Regions from separate parts of the Tumebacillus lipolyticus genome, predicted to be linked through region 1. Evidence: predicted binding sites of a transcription regulator. Region 1 holds the regulator's gene; each other region holds the start of a gene.
What was found. The regulator LexA, encoded in region 1, represses DNA repair genes until DNA is damaged. The targets are predictions, from matches to a motif close to CGAACATATGTTCG.
Positions count from the first base shown of each region.

Region 1 (7,887 bases):
GATAACATAATAAATATTATGGAAACTACAATCGGTTGCTACGCATCGATTCGCACAAAATCGATGCAGCATGATCGGTGCGCGAGATCTGAGCGTTTCGCGTGGCAGCTCCGTTTATGCTCTAGCTCTACTCCTTCCAAAGCAGCTGCTCAACATATGCTAAAATCTCTTCTCCGATCTTATACGGCTCCAGTTTCAGCTGCTCCAACTCCACACGCGTTTTCTCGATCAGCTCGGCGCGCTCAGCAGACCCTTGCTCCTTCGCCAACATCTGGAGCGCCAACAGACCTAACTCCCCCTCACGGCTCAGTTTCATCAACCACGGGTCGATCTCCGTTACCAGCTGTCGATTGGTGATCGCTTTGCTCAGGTTCTTTCGCAGATCGCGAAGCTCCTCAAACTCTTTTCGCAATCGCTCTTTGTCACCCGCATCGACCAACGCCTTAAACTTCGGATTCCATTTATCATCGGCAATGATCGACCGACGAGAATAATCTGTAAATTTATTGAATAGTTCTGTACGCTCGATACCGGATAGAGATGATAGGCTCTCCACATACGCTTTTTGCGGATCATAGGAGGCTGGATGATCTAAATATTGTCCGATCGAATACAGGGCAGGCTTGGATGATTCCAACTGCACCATCGTGTTGGCCAGCAGACCGGTCACATGTGTTTGCAGATCGTTGGAGCGATGCTCAAGCGGTCCGAAAAACAGCTTCGGCGCTTGCTCAACTTCGTACGTATAATCGTTGATCGGATAGTGATCCCAGACCAGAGGCTTGCGGCCGAGCAGCTGTGCCGCTTTATCCGCGTCGGCAGCTTCAATTTTTTTGGAGAGGATCTCCGGGCCTGTCCAGATCACTTCGATCGATCCTTCCAACTGCTCCCTCAAAGTCACCCAATAGCTGTTCTCCTTGACGCCATAATATTGGGTCGGCATAAACCACAGCTGAAAGTTCGAATCTTTTTTCCGAACCTCCTCAAGAAGCGAGTTCGCAAGCGTCACATGAGCTTGCGCATAATTGGTGCCATAGGTCCCGCGATCTTTGTCTGACAACCCCCCCTGCGCCTGGTCGAATGACAGCAGGATCGTGTCCACGCCAAGCTTTCGCAACTGCTCCGTCTTGGCGAACAACTTCTGTTGATCTTCTTCCGATGAATAATTGATCGCCTTGCTCTTCATCTCCGCCGAATTGGAACTGCTCTGGCTGGAAAGCGAGAGCCCTGGCGAGATCGAATAGACAAATCTCAAACCGCTCTCCTTGGCTTTCTGAATCAGTTCCTTTAGCTTGGACGCCTGCTCCTCCGGATAAGGCAGAGCCCAGTCAACACGTTGAAACGGATCATTTGCTGGCGCGTATACGTATGTATTGTAGCGGTTGCTTGACATGAACTCAAACATGGACAGACGCTGTTCGTGCGTCCAAGATGCCCCGTAAGTTCCTCCTTCGATGACCCCACGGATGGCGAAAGACGCAGAGGCTTGCTGTTTCTCCTGCTGCTGTTTCAACTGGTCTGCCGAATTCGCCGCAGGAGAAGTGACGGCGGTCGCTTCGCCTTTTTTCTCGTCGTATCGCTGCGTGAGATACCAAGCGCCGCTCGTTCCCAACAACGCGACGAGGACTCCGGTCCAGACAATCGCTCTTTTGTTCACCCTTCTCCCCCATTCCTACACTCTTTTACTGCTTCCTTTACTACCTTAGCAAGAATAAGAAAAAAGCACCACCCAAAAAAGCGAATGGCGCCCGTTTTTTTCAGATTTTTTCGCTTATTACCAATTCTGAGTGAACATAAAAAATCTTATGACAACCAAAACCTCAAATTGACTGTCATTTGGTCTGAAATTTCAGACTTATGATGCGCTATCGTAATTGTGTCTCCACTTGACGATCCACCCATCATGTACCGCTTCAGGCTCGCCTGTTTCGTAGCCGAGAGCTTTTAAGATACATGTATATTTTTCCACTTGGTCCAGCTTGGGCATCGTCATGCTCACCTGCCAGTTCGCCATATCCACCCTCGATCGCCTCCTTCGCGTTCGATCCAAGAAATACCGCCTTGCTCGTCCTTTCGATCTATGGTTCGAGTCAAATTCTCGATCATTCACCATATTGTGCAGGGAATCGATGAGATATCGAATTCGGCCCTCCTCTCGCTCTCACAGTTTCAGCAACGATTCCTTCCTTTATATAGACGAGCATTCCCCGCATTTGGTTACAGATTTTACAAAAAAAAGACCTCCGCTCAAGAGGTCTTGGGGCGATCGATCAGAATCGATGCGTGATCGATCATATTTCTATGTACTTCCAGCGAAAGTCGCTCAACATTGTGAGCTCGGGATGCTTTCATCGTAGATCGAAAATCCTTCGCTCTCCTCATAATCGATCACAAGATCCTGTACGAGTGTCGCCGTCTTCGCGCCAAACAGGAACAAAATGCCCGACTCCATCACTTGCGTATCTCTGTGTGTTGGCTCATCCAGAGCCAATTTATAGGTAGGACCGCCTCAGCCCGGCAACACATAGATGCGCACGCCCAACTGCTCGCCATCCTTTTCGGCCAGCATTTCCTTCATCCGCTCCACCGCAACGTCGCTCACATCGATGATCATTTTGTTCTCACCTCACTTTGAGTGTAGCACAATCTCACCGCAAGATCAGCTTCCTGCCTTGCCCGAACCTCGCTCCTCAGGAAGACGAAAAGACCACCGCAAGCGGTGGATCCGCTCACGGTGGTCGGTGTGGTGCCTTACAGCTTCTCGATCACCTTGTCGATCAAGCCGTACTCTTGCGCTTCCTGGGCTGACAGCCAGTAGTCGCGATCCATGTCGGACGCCACTTTGTCATATGGCTTGCCGGAGCGCTCAGCAAGGACGGTGGTCAACAGCTTTTTCGTGCGCAGCATGCGTTCCATTTGAATCTCCATGTCGGACGCTTGCCCCTGTGCTCCACCGAGCGGCTGGTGGATCATGATCTCTGCGTTCGGCAGTGCGATCCGCTTGCCATCTGCGCCTGCTGCCAGCAAGACAGCTCCCATCGAGGCTGCCATGCCGAGGCAGATCGTCGATACATCAGGTTTGATGTATTGCATCGTGTCATAGATCGCCATGCCGGCAGACGTCGAACCGCCCGGTGTATTGATGTAGAGATGAATGTCTTTGTCCGGATCATCAGCCGCGAGGAACAGCAACTGTGCGATAATCGAGTTGGCCACGTTATCGTTAATCTCGGTACCTAAGAAGATGATGCGATCTTTTAACATCCGTGAGTAGATGTCATAGGAACGCTCTCCCATGCTGGTTTGTTCCACGACGTACGGAACTAGATTCATCAGTATGTACCTCCCTGTCGATGCGCGAAACTATGTAGCAAGGCTTTGCAGCACAACCATTTATCTGGAAAAACGACCTGACAGGTTGCCCCGTCGCATTTCCCTGTTCACCTCGCGCTTTTGCAATACTTTGCGCATCGTAAAAATATAGTAGTACGTTCTTCAATCTTTGTCAAAATGAGACTGCTGTGCCGATCGATCCGTTCAGAAGCTCAAGCCTCCATCGACAGACAGCACCGCACCATTGATGAAGCTCGCCTCATCTGATGCCAAAAACAGATAGGCGTTGGCAATATCTCGCGGTTGACCGAGCCTGCGCAACGGCGTCTGCTCCTTCATCAGCTGCAAGACCTTTTCCGGCACCTTTTCGGTCATCGCCGTCGCAACAAATCCCGGGGCGACCGCGTTGACCCGCACACCTTTTGGCCCGAGCTCTTTCGCCCACGTTTTGGTCATCCCGATCACGCCCGCTTTCGTCGCCGCATAGTTGGTCTGGCCGACGTTCCCGTACAGAGCGACGACAGACGCCGCGTTTAGAATCACGCCTTCCCCTTGGGCGATCATCACCCCTGCCACCGCTTGCGTGCAGAGAAAGACGCCGGTCAGGTTGATCCCGATCACCCGTTCCCACTGTGCTTGTTCCATCTTGACCAGCCAACCATCGCGCGTGATGCCCGCGTTGTTCACCAGAATGTCGACGCGGCCGAAAGCTTCGACTGTGCGCGTAACGAGCTGGTTCACATCGTCTGCAGCCGATACGTCCGCTTTTACAAAATGCGCCTGTGCACCGAGCGCTCGAACCTCTTCGACTGTCGAGGTTCCGCTGTGCTCATCAAAGTCGGCAATGATCAGCTTCGCACCGTTTTTGGCGAACAGCAGCGCCGTCTCTTTTCCGATCCCGTTTGCCCCGCCGGTGATGATCGCAGTCTTATCGGCTAACCGCATCTGCCACTCCCCCTTGCATTTATATGTTGATGCTTTGATTATAGCACGACCTTCTCACATGCGCGGAAACTGTCCGAACGCTCGCCAGCATTGAGAAAATAAGAACTTACGTTTGTATCTATTACCAACCTGTGGTATAATTCTTTCAACAATCAATCTGCGAACATATTTTCTCATTCTGATAACCTACTCATACCCTGTAGTCGAGGAGTGTATTTGACATGATAAAGCTATCGAAGCGTCAGCAAGAGATCATGGAGTTCATCAAGAGAGAAGTAAAAGACAAAGGGTACCCACCGTCCGTTCGCGAGATTGGCGAAGCGGTCGGTCTCGCTTCCAGTTCTACCGTGCACGGCCATCTGGCACGCTTGGAACAGAAGGGGCTGATTCGCCGCGACCCGACCAAGCCACGAGCGATCGAAGTGCTCGACTTGGATCAGTCGACCGACTCTCGCTTTGAATATTCGACTGTGATGGCGCCGATCGTCGGCCGCGTGACCGCAGGCACGCCGATCACCGCGATCGAAAATGTCGAGGATTATTTCCCGCTGCCGACCCGTTTTGTCGGTGACAACAACGTCTTCCTGCTAAACGTTGTCGGAGAGTCGATGATCGATGCGGGCATCTATGATGGCGATCTCGTGATCGTCCGCCAACAGGCGACCGCCCTGAACGGCGAGATCGTCGTAGCGATGACCGAAGATGACGAAGCGACCGTCAAGCGGTTTTATCGAGAAGCTGATCATATCCGCCTGCAACCGGAGAATCCGACCATGGAAGCGATGCGCTATGCAAACGTTTCCATCCTCGGCAAAGTGATCGGCGTTTTCAGAGAGATCATGTGATTGAACGATAAAAAGCCCCGTCCATCGGACGGGGCTTTTGCTGTTTAGTATGTGGTCAGGTACTGCGTGCGCTCCCATTCGTGAACGGTCGTGCGGAACATATCCCACTCGATTTGCTTCGCTTCCACAAAGTTCGCGATCACGTGCTCGCCGAGCGCTTTGACGATCACCTCGTCAGCCAACAGCTCATCGATCGCCTCTTTCAGCGAGGAAGGCAAGGAGTGAATGCCAGCTTCGAGACGCTCTTCTTCGTTCATCACGTAGATATTGCGGTTCACTGGGTCTGTCAGCTGCAGTTCGCGGCGGATGCCATCCAGACCTGATTGCAGCATCGCAGCCAACGCGAGGTACGGGTTGCACGCCGGATCTGGGTTGCGCACCTCGATGCGGGTGGAAAGACCGCGCGATGCCGGAATGCGAACGAGCGGCGAACGGTTTTTCGCAGACCATGCGATGTAGCAAGGCGCTTCATAGCCAGGAACCAGACGTTTGAACGAGTTGACCGTCGGGTTGGTGATCGCAGTAAAGCCGCGAGCATGCAACAGCACGCCAGCCAGGAAATGTTTTGCCGTCTGAGACAAGCCCAGCTCATCCTTGTCGTCGAAGAACGTGTTCACTTTGCCGTTGAACAGGGACAGGTGGCAGTGCATGCCCGAGCCGCTGATGCCAAAGATCGGCTTCGGCATGAACGTCGCGTGCAGGCCGTGCTTGCGAGCGATCGTTTTCACCACCAGCTTGAAGGTCATGATGTTATCTGCTGCGGTGACAGCATCTGTGTATTTGAAGTCGATCTCATGTTGGCCAACAGCGACTTCATGGTGAGAAGCTTCGATCTCAAAGCCCATCTCTTCCAGCGTCAGCACGATCTCACGGCGGCAGTTTTCACCGAGGTCGACCGGTGCGAGGTCAAAGTATCCGCCTTGGTCGTTCACCTCAGTCGTGATGTTTCCTTGCTCGTCAAGCTTGAACAGGAAAAACTCCGGTTCCGGACCTACGTTCATCGTGTCGAAGCCCATCGCTTTTGCCTCTTCCAGCGCGCGCTTCAAGGTGGAGCGCGGGTCGCCTGGGAACGGGGTGCCGTCCGGCATGTAGATGTCGCAGATCAGGCGGGCTACCTTGTAGCCTTTCTCTGTCTCCCACGGGAAGATCAACCAGGTGTTCAGGTCCGGATACAGGTACATATCGGACTCTTCGATGCGAACGAAGCCATCGATGGAGGAACCGTCAAACATCATCTTGTTGTCCAGCGCTTTGTCAAGCTGAGACACCGGAATCTCTACATTCTTGATGACGCCAAGCAGATCGGTGAATTGCAGGCGGATATACCGCACGTTCTCTTCTTTCGCCATGCGTTTGATGTCTTCTGTGCTGTAGTTCATTTCTGGTTCTCCTCCTTAGGCTCCACCCTCATAGGAATGAATGCTCTATATTGTTTTAGTGGAAAAACCGCGACAGATCGCCAGCATTAAACGGGTTGTGCCCCTGCATGCCCGGACGACGCAGCATTTCCTGTTTCAACCTTTCGCGAAGCTCGCGATCGGTCAGATCGCGTTTCGCATCTTGAGCCACTCTCTCCGCCTGTTCTTTCTTTGTATCAGGCAGGAGGCTTGAAGCGGTCTTGGCAGGCCCAAGCACCGTCTTGATCCCTGCAATATTCAGCCCTTGGTCGATCAGCCGCTTGACTTCGAGCAAGCGTTCCACGTCATTAAAGGAAAACAATCGTTGATTTCCTTCTGTGCGCGCCGGCTGTACCAAGTTATGTTGCTCATAGTAGCGAATTTGCCGGGCAGTGAGATCGGTTAGCTTCTGGACGATGCCAATCGGAAAAAGGGCGAGATTGCGTCTGAGTTCATCGTTCATTCACATCAACGCCTCTCCTGTGATAGCCATATTATATGCCGTGTCAAGGATAGGTGTCAACGCATGTAAGGAAATCTGACATAGATTTTTTTCTGGCTCACCGGCCAACAGCAAAAGACCATACTCAAAGCGACTGACGTCACTTTTAACATGGTCTTTTCTGATGTTCCGTATGACAACTGTTACAGCAGTCCTTTCTCTTTCAGCGCTGCAACTGCAGAAAGCACAGCCACTTTCGCATGCGCATAGGTCAGACCGCCCTGCAGATAGCCGATGTACGGCTCGCGAATCGGTCCATCGGCAGACAGTTCGATCGACGAGCCCTGAATGAACGCTCCTGCCGCCATGATCACCTCATCCGCGTAGCCGGGCATCGCCCACGGTTCCGGCTTGACATGCGAATCGACCGGGGCTGCCGCTTGGATCGATTGGCAAAACGAGATCAACCTCTCCCGCGTGCCGAGCTGAACCGCTTGGATGATGTCTGTGCGCGGCGCTGTGGAGGCTGGATGTGTGACCAATCCGAGCTCTTCGAATAGCGCAGCAGCAAAGACGGCACCTTTCACCGCTTCCCCGACCACGTTGGGTGCCAAAAAGAACCCCTGGAACATCGTGCGGTTGGTTCCGAGCATCGCGCCCTGCTCCGCTCCGATGCCAGGCGCCGTCAGACGGCAGGCAGCGCGGTGCACCAGATCGGCGCGTCCAGCTACATACCCACCGCTGTGCGCCAAGCCGCCGCCAGGATTTTTAATCAGCGAACCGACGATCAGGTCTACGCCCACTTCTGTCGGTTCACGCCGCTCCGTAAATTCGCCGTAGCAATTGTCGACGAAGACGATCACATCCGGCTTGATCCCTTTGACGAAGCGCACCATCTCCCCGATCTGCTCGACCGAAAAGGAGG
Region 1 covers NZ_JBHUIO010000002.1:338,777-346,663, forward strand. The annotation lists gene ACFSOY_RS00955 (beta-N-acetylglucosaminidase domain-containing protein) at 128-1,657, opposite strand; gene ACFSOY_RS00960 (hypothetical protein) at 1,856-2,020, opposite strand; gene clpP (ATP-dependent Clp endopeptidase proteolytic subunit ClpP) at 2,752-3,333, opposite strand; gene fabG (3-oxoacyl-ACP reductase FabG) at 3,538-4,278, opposite strand; gene lexA (transcriptional repressor LexA) at 4,500-5,123, shown strand; gene glnA (type I glutamate--ammonia ligase) at 5,168-6,502, opposite strand; gene ACFSOY_RS00985 (MerR family transcriptional regulator) at 6,558-6,983, opposite strand; gene ACFSOY_RS00990 (methionine gamma-lyase family protein) at 7,166-7,887, opposite strand, start outside.

Region 2 (7,887 bases), on a different contig from region 1:
CAACTGCGAAAAGAAAAGGGCATGACCCAACAACAGGTTGCAGATCGGCTCAACATCAGCAATAAGACCGTTTCAAAATGGGAGTGCGGCTTGGGATGCCCGGATGTTACACTTTGGGAGGAACTTTCCACAGTGCTCGGCGCGGATCTTCTCAAGTTGCTGCAAGGAGAACTAAGCCCAAACCGGCCAGATGTGGGCAAGATCGACAGAATGAAGTTTTACGTATGCTCTACCTGTAGCAATATTCTTACGAGCACGGGAAAGGCAACGATTTCTTGCTGTGGACGCCGACTGCACCCACTGACACCGATTCCGCAAACGGAAGGGCATGAGGTGTCGGTGGAGGAAATCGATACAGACTACTATGTCACATTGAATCATGAAATGAGAAGAGATCATTACATCGTTTTTGCTGCCTATGTACATGACGACCGTGTGCTGCTGAACCGCTTGTACCCGGAACAAAGTGCTGCATTTCGTTTGCCGATGTTGCGGGGCGGAGGAAATCTGTATTTGTACTGTACGAAGCACGGCTTACAGAAATGCCCATTTACTTTGTGATCGACCTCCTTACTGCCTCTGCCGCAAATAAAAAACCGCAGTTTGGGTAGAAACTTGTACTGCATCAATATCAATGACGGCGGTTTTGAAAGAACGATTTCAAGCTGCCGTTTTCCTTTTGGAAAAATGAATTTAGATTGAAACGCGAAAAGGAGTAGCGTTAAGCTACTCCCCGGGTCAGACCACCTGATGTGTACGATTTTGAGCAGAAAAAGAAAAGTGTCCTGATAGGATACACAGATCCTATCAGGACACTTTGTGTGGTCGGAATGCAGGGATTCGAACCCTGGACCTCTCGCTCCCAAGGCGAGCGCGCTACCAAGCTGCGCTACATTCCGATCGATCTGATCGGAAGAAAAAAATGGTCGGAATGCAGGGATTCGAACCCTGGACCTCACGCTCCCGAAGCGTGCGCGCTACCAAGCTGCGCTACATTCCGATCGATCTGATGGGAAGAAATAAAAATGGTCGGAATGCAGGGATTCGAACCCTGGACCTCACGCTCCCGAAGCGTGCGCGCTACCAAGCTGCGCTACATTCCGATCGTTCATTTGCCAGATTGAGCGCTATCGCTCACCCGTCAACGAGTAATAGAATACCATAGAGCTGATTGCAGAGTCAATGTTTTTTTTGTTAGACATTTGATCACAAAAAAATCCCCTCCGAAGAGGGGATGCGCACTCATTTCGAGAAGATGTGAAAGACATCTTTAAAGGTGACGACGACCATCAGGGTCAACAGGAAGAGAATGCCGATAAAGTTGATGCTCGCTTCTCGCTCCACCGGAATCCGCTTGCCGCGGCGCACCCATTCGATCAGCAGGAACACCAGCCGCCCACCGTCGAGAGCTGGGAAGGGCAAGATGTTCAAAACGGCCAGGTTGACCGACAGCAGAGCGACGATATACATGTAGTGCGGAACGCCGTTATCAGAAGCTTGGCCGGTGATGCGAATGATCTCCACAGGCCCGCCGATCTCCTTGAACGAGACCGCGCCGGTCACCAGCTTTTTAAATCCGTCGAACGTCATCGCGGTCAGCTCGCCGGTGTTCTTGAACGCATACGCCGTGTTGTCAACAAAGTTGCCCGGCTTGACAAAGCTTGTCTTCTGCTGAAGTCCGACTCCGATCATCGGTCTGTTTTCCTCAACGTTCATCTGTGGTGTGACGGTCAGGTCGACGCGCGCGCCATCGCGCAACACGCCGATCGAGAGCGGCTTGTCAGAATGGTTTTGCACCGCGGTGTTAAAATCGACGGGCGACTTGAGCTCCGCCCCTTCGACCCACTTGATCTGATCGCCAGCCTGAAGTCCGGCAACCGCTCCCGGTCTGTCAGGTTGAACGTTGCTGATGAACAGTTCTGATGTCGGGGCGCCATATAGATTGAACAACAAGGCCAAGATGAGAAAAGCGCCCACGATGTTCATGATCACGCCTGCGACGATGACGAGGATTCGCGCGCCGACAGGGCGATTGTTAAAATTATCAGGTGCGGCTGCCGCCTCTGGGTTGTCCTCTCCATACATCTTCACGTACCCGCCGAGCGGAATCCAGTTCAATCGATAGAGGACACCGTTTCGCTGGTGCTTGATGATCGACGGACCGAATCCGACAGCAAACTCATCGACGCGGACGCCGGTGGCACGTGCAGCCCAGAAATGCCCCAATTCGTGGATGAAGATCAAGAATCCAAGTGCGAGTAGGGCCATCACGATGTTCATTTCGAGTCATCACTCCCATTCATTCTCTATAATATGCTGGCAGTTGCATCCGAACATACTTATGAGCCGGATAGGCCGAATATTCCCCCATTATAACATAACATCAGACTTACTAACTGTAGGAGATCGCGGAGAATGTGTGTACTTTTCAAGAACAGCGCATGCTAGGAAAAAAGGAGGGAGCGTTCCATGTCTTTGCTCACGGTGCTGGTCGGAATCCCCGCCAGCGGTAAATCGCAGCTTGCACAACAACTGATCGAGGGCGGGGAGCAGATTCTGATCGACGCCGATGAGGAGAACGGCGAACGAAGCGGTGCGCGATCAAATGTGAAGGCGGGAGGCGAAAGCGCGATTTCATCGACTTTGGAGCGCCTAGAGCAAGCGCTCAAGAGCGGACGGAGCATCGTGCTCCAAGCGAAACACCGCAGCCCGAAATACAGACGACCCTACTTGGAGCTGGCGAAGAAGCACGGCTATCGCACCGAGGCGATCTATCTGAACGTCCCGCTGGAGCAGGCGATCGGAGCGGAGCAAACGCGTCGCGAGCGCGGCGAATCGGCTCGCCCCGACCAGGAACTGCGACGCTGTGAGCGTCTGCTACAGATTCCCACGCTCGCCGAGAGCTTCGATCGGGTCGAGGTGCGCACGCCAGAGCGGGTCAACGGGGCGGCGGCCGCCTTTTTCCGCGAGCAGGAGGATCGTCTGCTCGGGCAGCCGGTGCAACTGATCAGAGAGCTGGAAGCGGACGGTCGCCTGGAAGGGTGGTTGCCCGAACTGCATCGGGCCATCCCGATCGACCAGCACAACCCGCATCACCGCTTCACGATCTACGAACACATTCTCAAAGCGACGGAGACGGTGGCTGGCACTTCGCTGAAGATGGTCTGGACGATGCTTTTGCACGACATCGGCAAAGCGTATCCGGGGATCAAACAGTTCACCGGCAAGGTGCAGACGCCGTTTGGCAGGTACAAGGCGCGAGACGAAGTGATCATCGAGAACGGGGCAGACATTCGCGAAGGGCGCGACCCGGGCGATTTTTATCTCGTCGATGGGGAGCAGATTCTGAGCTCGCACATTCGGACCGACCTCGACGGACATTTTTACGATCATGAAAACTTAGGCGCGCAGCTGTCGTTTCGCATCCTGACGCGCTTTGGCTATCCGCACGATTTCGCGCTGGAAGTGGCGACCTTGATTCAATTTCACATGCTGATGCCCCGCGACATCGAACATGTGGAGCTCTCCCAGATTCGAAAATTCTACAGAAGGACCGGTCGATATGCGGCGGAGCTGATGATGGTGCGGCTGGCCGATTCGCGAGGAAAATAGTTTTGGAATGAGACGCAGCTCCTAGTTTTTTTTCGCTGCGTCTGTTTTTATTGTATTTGGTCAGGAGAACCTATGTTTGCTATACTTATCATCAGTAGAGTCAAACCTACCGACCGATATATGACATGAGGTGTTGCACATGTTTTCGATACAGAGCGGAGAGCAGATGCTGCAAGGGCTCAATCCGCAGCAGAGAGAAGCGGTGTTGCATCAGGAGGGCCCGCTGCTGATCGTCGCGGGCGCAGGCTCTGGCAAGACGAGCGTCCTGACTCGGCGGATCGCCTACCTGATCTTGGAGCGTCGCGTCGCACCGTGGCAGATCTTGGCGATCACCTTTACCAACAAGGCGGCGCGCGAGATGAAGGAGCGCGTGGAGAACATCGTCGGGCCGACGGCGCACGACATCTGGATCTCCACCTTTCACTCGATGTGCGTGCGCGTCCTGCGCCGCGATGCGGATAAGCTCGGGTACACCAATTCGTTCACCATCTTGGACGGAAGCGACCAGCTGACCGCAGTCAAGCAGTGTTTGAAGGAGCTCAATCTCGATCCGAAAAAGTTTGATCCGCGCGGCATGCTGGCTGCGATCTCCAATGCGAAGAACGATCTGCTGACGCCGGAGCGATTCGCCTCGACCGTCCGCGATGGCGATGTGTACGGCAAGACGGCAGCAGACGTCTATGCGGCCTATCAAAAGAAATTGAAGTCGAACAACGCGCTCGACTTTGACGATCTGATCATGAAGACGGTCTACCTGTTCGAACATCATGAAGAGGTGCTGTCGCTGTATCAGAACCGCCTCCACTACCTGCACGTCGACGAGTACCAGGACACGAACAAAGCGCAGTACAAGCTGGTGCAACAGCTGGCCAGCAAAAAGCGCAACCTCTGCGTCGTCGGTGATTCTGACCAGTCGATCTACGCCTGGCGGGGGGCTGATATCACCAACATTCTCAACTTTGAGAAAGACTATCCGGAGACGACGATCATCAAGCTGGAGCAGAACTATCGCTCCACCGGGCGCATCCTCCAAGCGGCGAACCAGGTGATCGCCAACAATGCGGAGCGCAAGGAGAAGAACCTCTGGTCGACCAAGCCGGAAGGGGAGCAGCTCAGGCTGTACAAAGGGTATGATGAGCATTCGGAAGCGCAGTTCGTCATCCAGCAGTCGCTCGAACATCTGAAGGCTGGGGGCAAGCACTCCGACATCGCCGTGCTCTACCGGACCAACGCCCAGTCGCGCGTGATCGAGGAAGCGCTGCTCAAATCGACCGTCCCCTACACGATCTTTGGCGGCATCAAGTTCTATGAGCGCAAAGAGATCAAAGACATCCTCGCCTATCTGCGCCTGGTCGCCAACATGAACGACGATCTGTCGCTGGTGCGGGTGATCAACGTGCCCAAGCGCGGCATCGGCGACACGACGGTCGGCAAGATTCTCGACTATGCGGCTGCGCATGAGCTCTCGGCGTTCCAAACGCTGATGGAGATCGAGAGCGTCGGCATCCGCGGCAAAGCGCTGACGGCGATCCGCGAGTTTGTCCTGCTCATTCGCAACTTGGCCACCCAAGCGAGATATCTCTCGCTGACCGAGCTGACCGAAGAGGTGTTGAAGCTGACCGGCTATCGCAGGGAGCTGGAGCTGGAGAAGACGCTGGAAGCGGACGCGCGCCTGGAGAACTTGGATGAGTTCTTGTCTGTCACCGCCGAGTTTGACAACAAGCACGAGCTGACAGAAGAGAGCCGCCTGATCGAGTTTCTCTCCGATGTGGCGCTGATCGCCGACAGCGAGCAGTCTGACGGGGAGGAAGGGCCGGAGTCGATCAAGCTGATGACGCTGCATGCGGCAAAAGGGCTGGAGTTTCCCGTCGTCTTTCTCGTCGGCTTGGAAGAGGGCATCTTCCCGAGCAATCGGACGATGACGACAGGGGATGAGCGCGATGTGGAAGAGGAGCGCCGCCTGATGTATGTCGGCATCACCCGAGCAGAGGAGAAGCTGTTCCTCTCTTTCGCCGGCTCGCGTATGATGTATGGACAACTTAAAGCCAATCCCCCCTCCCGCTTCATCCGGGAGATCACGCCAAGCCTGATCGAAGAGGTCGGCATGCAGCGCCGCACGCCTCAGCAGGATCGGGTGAGGAGCGACATCCCCGGCCTGCAAAACGGCGCCCGAGTCCCCAGCGGATTTGGCGCCGACCTGAGCGAGACGTGGGAAATCGGCGAATGGGTCTCCCACCGCAAGTGGGGGTTGGGCGAGATTGTGAAATCAGAAGGGGAAGGCGACAGTCTTGAGCTGTACATTCAGTTTGAAGACTTGGCGATCGGCATGAAAAAACTGCTGGCCCGCTTTGCCCCGATCATAAAAGTAGAGGATTAGATTCAGGAGGGAGAGAAGCCAGATGGCAAACTTTCACAGCATAGAAGAGGCTCTTGACGATCTGCGCCAAGGAAAGGTGATCATCGTTGTCGACGATGAAGACCGCGAAAACGAGGGGGATTTTGTCGCGCTCACCGAGCATGCCACCCCGGAGGTGATCAACTTCATGATCACAGAAGGGCGCGGTCTCGTCTGCGTGCCGATCACCGAAGCGCGCGCCAAGCAACTCGCGCTGCACACGATGGTCGAGGTGAACACAGACGCGCACGGCACCGCCTTTACCGTATCGGTCGATGCGGTGGTGGGCACCACCACCGGCATCTCCGCCTATGAGCGCTCCGTCACGGTCAAGCGGCTGATCGAAGCAGATGCCAAGCCGGAAGATTTCCGCAAGCCTGGCCACATCTTCCCGCTGATCGCCAAAGATGGCGGCACGCTGCGCCGCGCGGGGCATACCGAAGCGGCTGTCGACCTGGCGCGCCTCGCCGGCTCCTATCCGTCCGGCGTGATCTGCGAAGTGTTGAACGAAGATGGCACGATGGCTCGCGTGCCCAACCTGGAGGCGATCGCGCAGAAGTTCGATCTGAAGATGATCACGATCGCCGACCTGATCGCCTATCGCAAGCAGAGCGAGATCATGATCAAGCGAGAGGTCGATGTGCGGATGCCGACCGAGCTCGGCGAATTCCGCATGGTCGCCTATACGAACTCGCTCGATGACAAAGAGCATGTCGCGATGGTCAAAGGGGACATCTCCCCCGATGAGCCGGTGCTGGTGCGCGTGCACTCCGAATGCCTGACGGGTGATATCTTCCACTCTCATCGCTGTGACTGCGGCCCGCAAAAGGATGCGGCGCTGCGCCAGATCAACGAAGCGGGCAAAGGCGTGCTGCTCTACATGCGCCAAGAAGGGCGCGGCATCGGCCTGATCAACAAGCTGAAAGCATATCAGCTGCAGGACAAAGGGTATGACACGGTCGAAGCGAACGAGCAGCTCGGCTTTAAGGCCGATCTGCGCGAATACGGGCTGGGCGCACAGATCCTGCGCGATCTCGGCGTCGGCAAGATCAGGCTGCTGACCAACAACCCGCGCAAGATCAAAGGCCTCTCCGGACATGGGCTGGAGGTGGTCGAGCGCGTCGCCCTGCAGATGGAGCACAACGAGAACAATGAGGGCTACCTGAAGACCAAACAGGCGAAACTCGGCCACATGCTGAAGTTTTAGGAGGAGCAAGCTGTGACAGAACTGGACAAAGAGCAGCGCCTGCGCGAGCTGGTCGAACTGCTCACCGAGTACGACTACCATTACTACACGCTGGACAAGCCGAAAGTGACAGATGCTGAGTGGGATCGTCTCTATGACGAGCTGGTTCGGCTGGAGGAGGAGACGGGCATCATGCTCCCCGACTCCCCGACACATCGCGTCGGAAGCGGCATTCTGGTCGGCTCTTTCCCTGAACACAAGCACCTTGCTCGCCTGTGGAGCCTGGACAAAGCGCAGAGCGCAGAAGAGCTGCGCGACTGGGATAGGCGCGTTCGCAAGCTGATCGCCGACCATCAGAAACAGCATCCTGACCAAACGCTACCCGAGCCCGAGTATGTGCTCGAACAGAAGTTTGACGGTCTGACGATCAACCTGACCTATCAGGACGGCGTGCTCGTGCAAGCGGCGACGCGCGGGCGGGGCACCGTCGGCGAGTCGATTCTGCCGCAGGTCAAGACGATCAAGTCGATCCCGCTCTCGATCCCCTTTCAGGGGTTGATCGAAGTGCAGGGCGAAGCGATCATGCCGCTCTCCGTGTTGGAAAACTACAACAAGCAAGCGCTGGAAACGGGTGCTGAACTGTTGAAGAACGCGCGCAATGCTGCCTCTGGCGCACTGCGACAAAAAAATGTGG
Region 2 covers NZ_JBHUIO010000005.1:458,644-466,530, reverse strand. The annotation lists gene ACFSOY_RS07580 (helix-turn-helix domain-containing protein) at 1-561, shown strand, start outside; tRNA gene ACFSOY_RS07575 (tRNA-Pro) at 823-899, opposite strand; tRNA gene ACFSOY_RS07570 (tRNA-Pro) at 924-1,000, opposite strand; tRNA gene ACFSOY_RS07565 (tRNA-Pro) at 1,027-1,103, opposite strand; gene rseP (RIP metalloprotease RseP) at 1,243-2,280, opposite strand; gene ACFSOY_RS07555 (AAA family ATPase) at 2,470-3,612, shown strand; gene pcrA (DNA helicase PcrA) at 3,752-5,989, shown strand; gene ACFSOY_RS07545 (bifunctional 3,4-dihydroxy-2-butanone-4-phosphate synthase/GTP cyclohydrolase II) at 6,012-7,214, shown strand; gene ligA (NAD-dependent DNA ligase LigA) at 7,236-7,887, shown strand, end outside.
Region 2: a site for LexA is predicted at 3,678-3,691, ahead of pcrA (DNA helicase PcrA). Genes of this name have one in related genera too.

Region 3 (7,887 bases), on a different contig from region 1:
CGTTTGCCGATCTCTTGCAACTGAATGATTTCACCGCCGTTTTCTGTCACGACGCGCTGAAACTTGGTCACCAGCTTGTTGGTTTCCTCTTGATCCAAATCGGGGAGCAAAACGTACATCGTCTCATACTGCCGCATCGTTGCTCACCTCGCTTTGTTGATCACACGTTGAAACGGAAATGCATAACATCGCCATCGTTTACAACGTACTCTTTCCCTTCCAGACGGACTTTTCCTGCCTCTTTTGCCGCTTGCATCGACCCGTAATGCACGAGATCATCATAGGCGACCGTCTCCGCACGGATAAATCCTTTTTCGAAGTCGGTATGAATCACGCCAGCCGCTCCAGGCGCCTTCGTACCGCGATCGATCGTCCAGGCGCGAACCTCTTGAACACCTGCTGTAAAGTAGGTGATCAGGCCGAGCAGTTTGTACGCCGAACGGATCAGACGGTCAAGACCTGACTCCTGCAAGCCAAGCTCTTCGAGGAACATCAGCTTATCTTCCCCTTCCAGCTCAGCGATCTCCGATTCGACTTTCGCCGAGATGACGACCACTTCGGCGCCTTCTTCCGCAGCAAACGCACGAACCTTTTTCACCAGTTCGTTTTCTTCTGTGTTGGCCACTTCATCTTCGGCAACGTTTGCCACATACAGAACTGGCTTGATCGTCAGCAGATGGAGATCGCGAAGATGCAAGTGATCTTCCTCACTCAACTCCACGGAGCGAGCCGAATGTCCATTTTCCAGCGCATCGCGAACGCGCTCAAGCACGGCGACCTCTTCCTGAATCTTTTTGTCTCCAGCTTTTGCCGCTTTCCGGGTGCGATCCAGGCGCTTGTTGACCGATTCCATGTCGGCAAAGATCAATTCTAAGTTGATCGTTTCGATGTCAGACAGCGGGTTGACGCCACCTGCGACATGCGTGATGTTCTCGTCTTCGAAGCACCGAACCACGTGCGCGATCGCGTTGACTTCACGAATATGTCCGAGAAACTTGTTGCCGAGCCCTTCCCCACGGGAAGCACCTTCAACAAGGCCTGCAATATCTACAAATTCGAATGCGGTCGGAACCACACGATTAGGAACGACAATTTCTGTCAATTTCTGCAAGCGTTCGTCTGGTACTTCGACCACACCAACGTTCGGGTCAATCGTACAAAACGGGTAGTTTGCCGCTTCAGCACCCGCTTTGGTAATCGCATTAAAAAGGGTCGATTTGCCAACATTGGGCAAACCTACAATACCTACCGACAAAGCCATCTGGCTTACACCTCCAAAAGTAGTCCAACCCCTATTATAACAAATTCATCCCGATTTCCGCTAAATGTTTCACGTGGAACAAGAAAAAAAGTTCCCTCGCGACTGCGAAAGAACTGGATGATGGAGATGGAAGGCGACTTTTATTGGAAGGTTTCTCCCCCTTGCACCTCAGCGCCGATCGCAGGGAGCATGTCGAGGTTGTTCCCCGACTCTGGCTGGCCATCACCCGCACTGCTTTCGATGCTCCAATTGCCAGCTCGATCTAACGAGGTGATCGAGTCAAACTTTCCTTCACTCACTTCCTGGATCGCCTGTTCGATGGGGATCACTCGTCCTGTATGTGTCATCAGTTCTGCGATGTTCCCGTACTGATCTTTGTTCACCGCGATGATCTTTTCACCCATAGACACATCCCTCCTTTTCGTCAGGATGTGCAGAACTTCATTCGATTATCCAAGCGTTCTAAGGTCGAGATGCTCATCCGATATTCTCCAGATGAGCATCTCCACACACCTTTTCCAAACAAACAACTAGTGGCGCTCCGCATGACTGACGCGCTCTTTTAAGCGGTCTTGTTCGTCACGCAAACTTTTTATTTCGTGAAGCGCCTCCTCATATTTTGCATTTGTGTCAGCGACCATTCGAATGAGATCGGAGATCATTCTTTCCAATCGATCAAAACCTTCTCTGAGCGTCTGCTCGATGCGATCCCACCGCTTGATAAATTGTTCGTGCCTGTTGTCCTCATTGAGGTGTCGCCCAGTTTGTCCAAATGGTGAGGTTACTCTTATCAAGTGCTGGTCGTTGCGTTCAATCCCTACATCTTGTCCTTTCAGGTACTGTTCGCTACTTTCGAATCGCTTGTCGTGATCCTGCAAATGATGCTCAAAACATGAAATTCGCTCAACACCCTCAACTCGTTTTTCAAGCTTGTCCATCCGATTTTCCAAATTGCTCATGCGGTTTCCATGCTTGTCCATCCGATTTTCCAAATTGCTCATGCGGTTTCCATGCTTGTCCATCCGATTTTCCAAATTGCCCATGCGGTTTCCATGCCTGTCCATCCGGTTTTCCAAATTGCCAATTCGATCTGTGCGCATTCGAATACCTCCTCAAAAGTGAGAAAAAGGTTGACCCTTGTCAGGGTCACGTATTTGAGATCAGGAGGTATTTCACAATTGATATAGATATTGTAGCACAGATGAATAACGATGGAATCCTTTACTACCTTTCAAAAGCTATCAAGATTTCGACAGTCTCCCTTTTATCTTGTGATGGTTTTCCGAGCTTGAAGCGAGGCTGCGAGAATTTGGTCAGCGCGGAATGTGCGGGGCTTTTTGCGCAAATAGCAATACGCCTGAATCCCCTCTTCTGTCACGCCAGTCACTTGCACGACACGTTGAGAAATCGTCCCTTTGCTGTCCAGATAGATCAGTGAGACAGGCCGATGCTCTCGATGAGCGATTTCGATTTCCTTTCTCCCTTGAATCGTCATATCGCCACCTCCACTCCTTATCCATCACTTGTTCTCTATACTCATTATATACGAACACACGTTCTTTAAGCTACAAAAATAAGAACAAACGTTCCTGTTTTTGTAGCCTTTTTCAACCTTCCAGAACTGCTCAGCCAGACAACCAAGAATTCCATTGCCAATAGAAACCCACAAGATGCAACCCATCGCCTCCCGCAAATCCGATACACAACCATTTCAGATTGGGGCTCTCCGTCGAGGAGCAAGACATGATCAACTGAAACATTTCGATCGACCGCCCAGACTCAAGCACATGACTGCGTCCCAACTGTGATCATACGTTCCATATCCAAATATATGCTCCACTCGATGCGCTCGATCCATCAACTATGCATTGGCAGTCCCCAACATTTCCTCCCCATACATTTTGACAACATAAAAAGACTCTTCCCCATTCCTGGAGAAGAGTCATCACGCTCAAGACATTTTTTCAATTTGTACCAAACAGTCGTACTGTGCCGAGCCGATGCCCAAGTCGCTCCGGCGGTTTGAAGTCAATCGGTTGAGCGCCGTTCCTCTGTTGCCCCACCAGCCTTCTTCAATCTTGACCGTGCGCTTGTGCTGCCCCGAGACGATCTTTGCGTTTCCGAGCACTTCACCGCGGTCGTTGTACACCCGCACCAGATCACCATCCTGCACCCCGACCTGTTGCGCCACCAACGAGGAGATTTCCACGATCGGGCGCTCTGGCATCTTCAACACATGATAATGCTGCGAATTCAACGAACGCCGCGGATGGATCGTCAGCAGGTGATACGGATAAAGCTTGGCCCGCTCTCGATCCCGGCGCGGACTTTCCACCGGCTCCTCATAGATCGGAATGGCAGAGGCGCCCTCCGCTTCTGCCAGCGCAGAGGAAAACTCATACTTGCCAGATGGGGTTCCGAAGCGATAATCGGACCACGCCACAGGCTCCTGGTGGGCCTGTAGCACGCTTTTTTCCTGTAAGAGCTCACGGGTGATACCCGCTTCCGCAAGCGGCGCCATCGCCTCGTTCATCCACGTGTGCAGATCATGTCCGAACTGCTCGCCAAAGCCCAGCTCTTCCGCCAATCCCTGAAAGACCATCCAGTCTGGTCTCGTCTCCCCTTGCGGCTCAACCACGCGGTTGACATAGGCGAGGTAGGAGTGCCACATCGAGGAATACATGATGTCCTCTTCCTCAAACACGGTCGTGCAGGGCAAAAAGTAATCGGCGATCTCCCCGGTGTCATGCATGAACATGTCGACCACCACTTTGCATGGGATCGACTCGTACGCCTCTAGCGTCTTCCCCGTCTCTGGCAGCTGGGCAACAGGATTGGAACGCGTGACGAACAGCACGCGAACGGGATGATCCGTCTGTTGCGCCTGCAAGACCTCATCCGCCTGCGTGATCTTGGTGAACGCCCGATACTCGCTTCGCGCCTCCGGTTTCATCATCGCCTGATAGTCGAAGCGATGCACCTGATTGGCATAGTGAACCCCGCCGCCTGAACGACCGACCTGACCGCTCATCGCCGTCAGCGCATCGATCAGTCGAATCGTGTTGCCTCCGTTCGCGTAGCGCTGCAGCCCAAGGCCTAAGAGCGTCGCGACCGCCCGCCCCGATCCATAGCGCTCCGCCAGCCAGCGAATGTCTTCAGCTGGCACATCTGTCACTTCGGCAGCCATCTCCACCGTCCAGGTCTGCACATACTCTTCGAACGCAGGGAAACCGACCGCATGCTCCGCTACGAACTGTCGATCGACCAGCCCCGTCTGAACCAGATGGCAGGCCATGCCCAGCGCCAGCGCCCCATCCGTCCCCGGTCGCGGTTGAAGCTGCCGCACCGCCTTGCTGCTCAAGTCGGTCATCAGCGGATCGATGATCACCAGCTCTGCCCCACGATTCATCGCCGTTTTTAAAAAGGGCATCATGTGCATGTTCGTCACCGATACGTTGCGCCCCCAGACGACGATCGTATCCGTATGGTCTGCCAGATCGTACGGATCATGGCTCTTGCCGAAGCCAAAATCATATTTTTGCGCTTCTAATCCTGCTCCCCAACAGATCGAGCCGATCGTATCGGTAAACCCGCCAAACAGGTTAAAAAAGCGCGCCTCCAAGTTTTTCAACAACCCGGACGATCCGTAATCATAATGATGCATCACCGCAGTCGGGCCGAACTCCTGACGCGCCTGCCGCATCTGCTCAGCAATCTCTCGCAACGCCTGTTCCCAAGAGACAGCCTGCCAGGCGCCCTCCACCTTTTTCAGCGGCGTCAACACCCGCTCTGGATGATAGAGACGATCGACCAGCTTCCGACCTTTGATGCAGAGTGAGCCAAGCGTGATCGGATGATCCGGATCTCCCTCCACCTTGATCAGCTTGCCATCTTCCACATGAGCGATCATGCCACAGCAATCCCAACAATCGAGCGGGCAGGCGGTGCGAATCGTCTTCACCGCCATCTTAGGAGTCGCTCCCTTTCCTCCGCAACACTTTGCGCAGATTCCGTTCAAAGTCGCGCCGGGGAATCATGACAGATCGCCCACAATTGACACATTTCATGCGTATGTCCATGCCCATGCGAATCACTTCCCACTCATTTGCACCACAGGGATGGCCTTTCTTCATCTGTACAACATCCCCCAGCTCAAACTGTTTCGCCTCCATCGCGCCTCTCTCCTCAACCGATCAGTTTCCTGCTGCCGCTTTCTTCTCATCCACTTCTGCTTGTCCTGGAAACAATGCAACTTGCTTTGGATAAGGAATCTCAATGCCTTCTTTGATAAATGCTTTCATGATCTCGTGCCGCAAGATGCGACCGACACCATAATGCTCCATCGGCTTGCAGTCGAGCGTCATCCGCACCACCGCATTCGATGGACCGAACGTCTGCACGCCGAGCACCTGCGGCTCACCGACAACATTTTCATTCTCCAGCTGTACCTGAACGCCAACCGCTTTGAGCACTTCATACACACGCTGTAAATCTTCTTCAAAAGCGACCGATATATCGACAACTGCCAAAGAATTCGTCTTCGAGTAGTTGGTTACCTGCATGATCTGCGAATTGGGGATGATGTGGATCTCGCCCGTGTAGGCGCGCACTTTTGTGATTCTGAGGCCCACCTCTTCCACATTCCCGCGGATTTGCAAATTGGTGTTGACCATCACATTATCACCGACGCCAAACTGGTCTTCAAAGATGATAAAGAAGCCTGTGATCACATCTTTCACCAAGCTCTGGGCGCCAAACCCGATCGCCAGACCGGCCACGCCTGCACCTGCCACCAGCGTCGTCACATTCACCCCGATGTTGGACAAAACGGTCAGCACAGCTAAGAAGTATACCACGTACCGCAAAATGTTTATCAGCAGTGCGATGATCGTCTTTCCACGCCGTTCGTCCATGCGCATCGTCCGGTGGGACAGCACTCGCTCAATCATGATCCGTCCAAAATTCATCAGGACTTTTGCTGCGACCAGAATCAGGACGATCTTGAACACAATCCATCCCAATCCGATCCAAAAGTCGGAAGTCCCCAGCTTATCGAGCAACTCGGTAATCGCTAATTTGATCTTGTCCATCTTATCCTCCTGCGTGAAATCCCTTGTTGTCTTCCTGATCCTTGCTCAAATCGCGGTGCGTTTGGGATAGGAGATCAGATTGACTCATATCGATCATCGAGCGGCTTAAAGTATCCTCGAATCACAATTTCTTTCTCGGTCAGTACCTCTTGTACGCGCTGAAAGTCTTGCGGGAAAAAATCGATCGAAAGCGCACATCCGGCTGTCACCGACTTCGGGGTCGGACGAATGTCGATATCCAAACCTGCACCTTCCAACTCCGCTTCTGCTCGCAGCGCATGATGCGTGGAGTCGAACGCTACCAGCCAATATTCGAAGGCCACTTCCTCCATCTCCTCTACCAAAAAATAAACCGATACAAGGCGTGAACAAAGAGTGACTCCATCAGACCTTCATCGAGCCACTGCATGCCTTGTAGCCAACAGATCAAACCGAACAGGCTGACCAGATAGGTGGAGAGCGTAAGCCCGATGCCTAGCCCCATCACACTGCCGAATACGGGTGAACGCCACATCCCATGCGCATCTCTCCATAGTGTCTCATAGACGCGCAAGATCATTTGCATTCCGACAAAGACCGCCCCACTCATCAACCCGAGCAAAAAAAGTTCGAAAAAACGCTCAACAACTGCCGGTGCGTGCGTGTTGAAACCCTGTAACACCGCTTGTGTCGATTCCAATTCTAAAAAACCGTTCGAATAGGGAGATGTTTTCACCAGATGTCCTGCCATCCACTTGGCCAGCCCGAAACTCCAGCCTTCATCGAACAACACTTTTTTTAAATAGGGGATCGACAGCGTGATCACCACAAGCGGCATGACCAAAGCTAACGCGTCGATACAGGTGCGTAAAAAACCGCGCTTCCAGCCGAAATAGGCGCACCACACGATCACGACCAACAACAGCAAATCAACCATCCGCTTCTCCTCCGCTCCCTTATCCATCGTTCTCTTCTCAGGGTATGTCCTCGGAGGAGCGCATAGGACATGCGTTTCGCAGCACGGTATAAAGCTGCTACCAATCGCATATACTAGTAAAACCTATGAACTGCGGAGGAGAGCCAGATGTTCAAACAAAATGTCTCTCGAATTGCGGAAACTCCCTACAAAGTTGACCATACAAGCGCAGAAGCAGCAAAATCCCTTGCGGAACGGCTCATCAATGCCGTACATCAGCAAAGTGGCGAGCGCCATGTGGTGATCGTCTGCATTGGCACAGATCGCTCAACAGGAGATGCACTTGGCCCGCTTGTCGGCTCCAAGTTGAGTGGACGTTTGGCAACTGAGCGTGCTGCCGTATACGGAACGCTCGATGCTCCCGTTCATGCTGTCAACCTTAAAGATACCATACAAGAGATTGAAATGAAGTACCGCAACCCGTATGTAATTGCAGTTGATGCTTGCTTGGGACAACTATCCTCTGTCGGCATGGTCACGCTTGCGCAGGGCCCTTTAAAGCCGGGAGCGGGCGTGAATAAAGTGCTGCCTGAGGTCGGCCATATCCACATCACCGGCATTGTCAATGTCGGGGGGTTTAT
Region 3 covers NZ_JBHUIO010000005.1:1,360,201-1,368,087, forward strand. The annotation lists gene rpsF (30S ribosomal protein S6) at 1-137, opposite strand, end outside; gene ychF (redox-regulated ATPase YchF) at 161-1,261, opposite strand; gene ACFSOY_RS11460 (DUF3892 domain-containing protein) at 1,402-1,665, opposite strand; gene ACFSOY_RS11465 (hypothetical protein) at 1,792-2,304, opposite strand; gene ACFSOY_RS11470 (WYL domain-containing protein) at 2,526-2,756, opposite strand; gene ACFSOY_RS11475 (molybdopterin-containing oxidoreductase family protein) at 3,213-5,228, opposite strand; gene ACFSOY_RS11480 (DUF951 domain-containing protein) at 5,230-5,433, opposite strand; gene ACFSOY_RS11485 (mechanosensitive ion channel family protein) at 5,455-6,351, opposite strand; gene ACFSOY_RS11490 (putative Se/S carrier protein) at 6,426-6,683, opposite strand; gene ACFSOY_RS11495 (hypothetical protein) at 6,689-7,267, opposite strand; gene yyaC (spore protease YyaC) at 7,415-7,887, shown strand, end outside.
Region 3: a site for LexA is predicted at 2,808-2,821, ahead of ACFSOY_RS11470 (WYL domain-containing protein). Genes of this name have one in related genera too.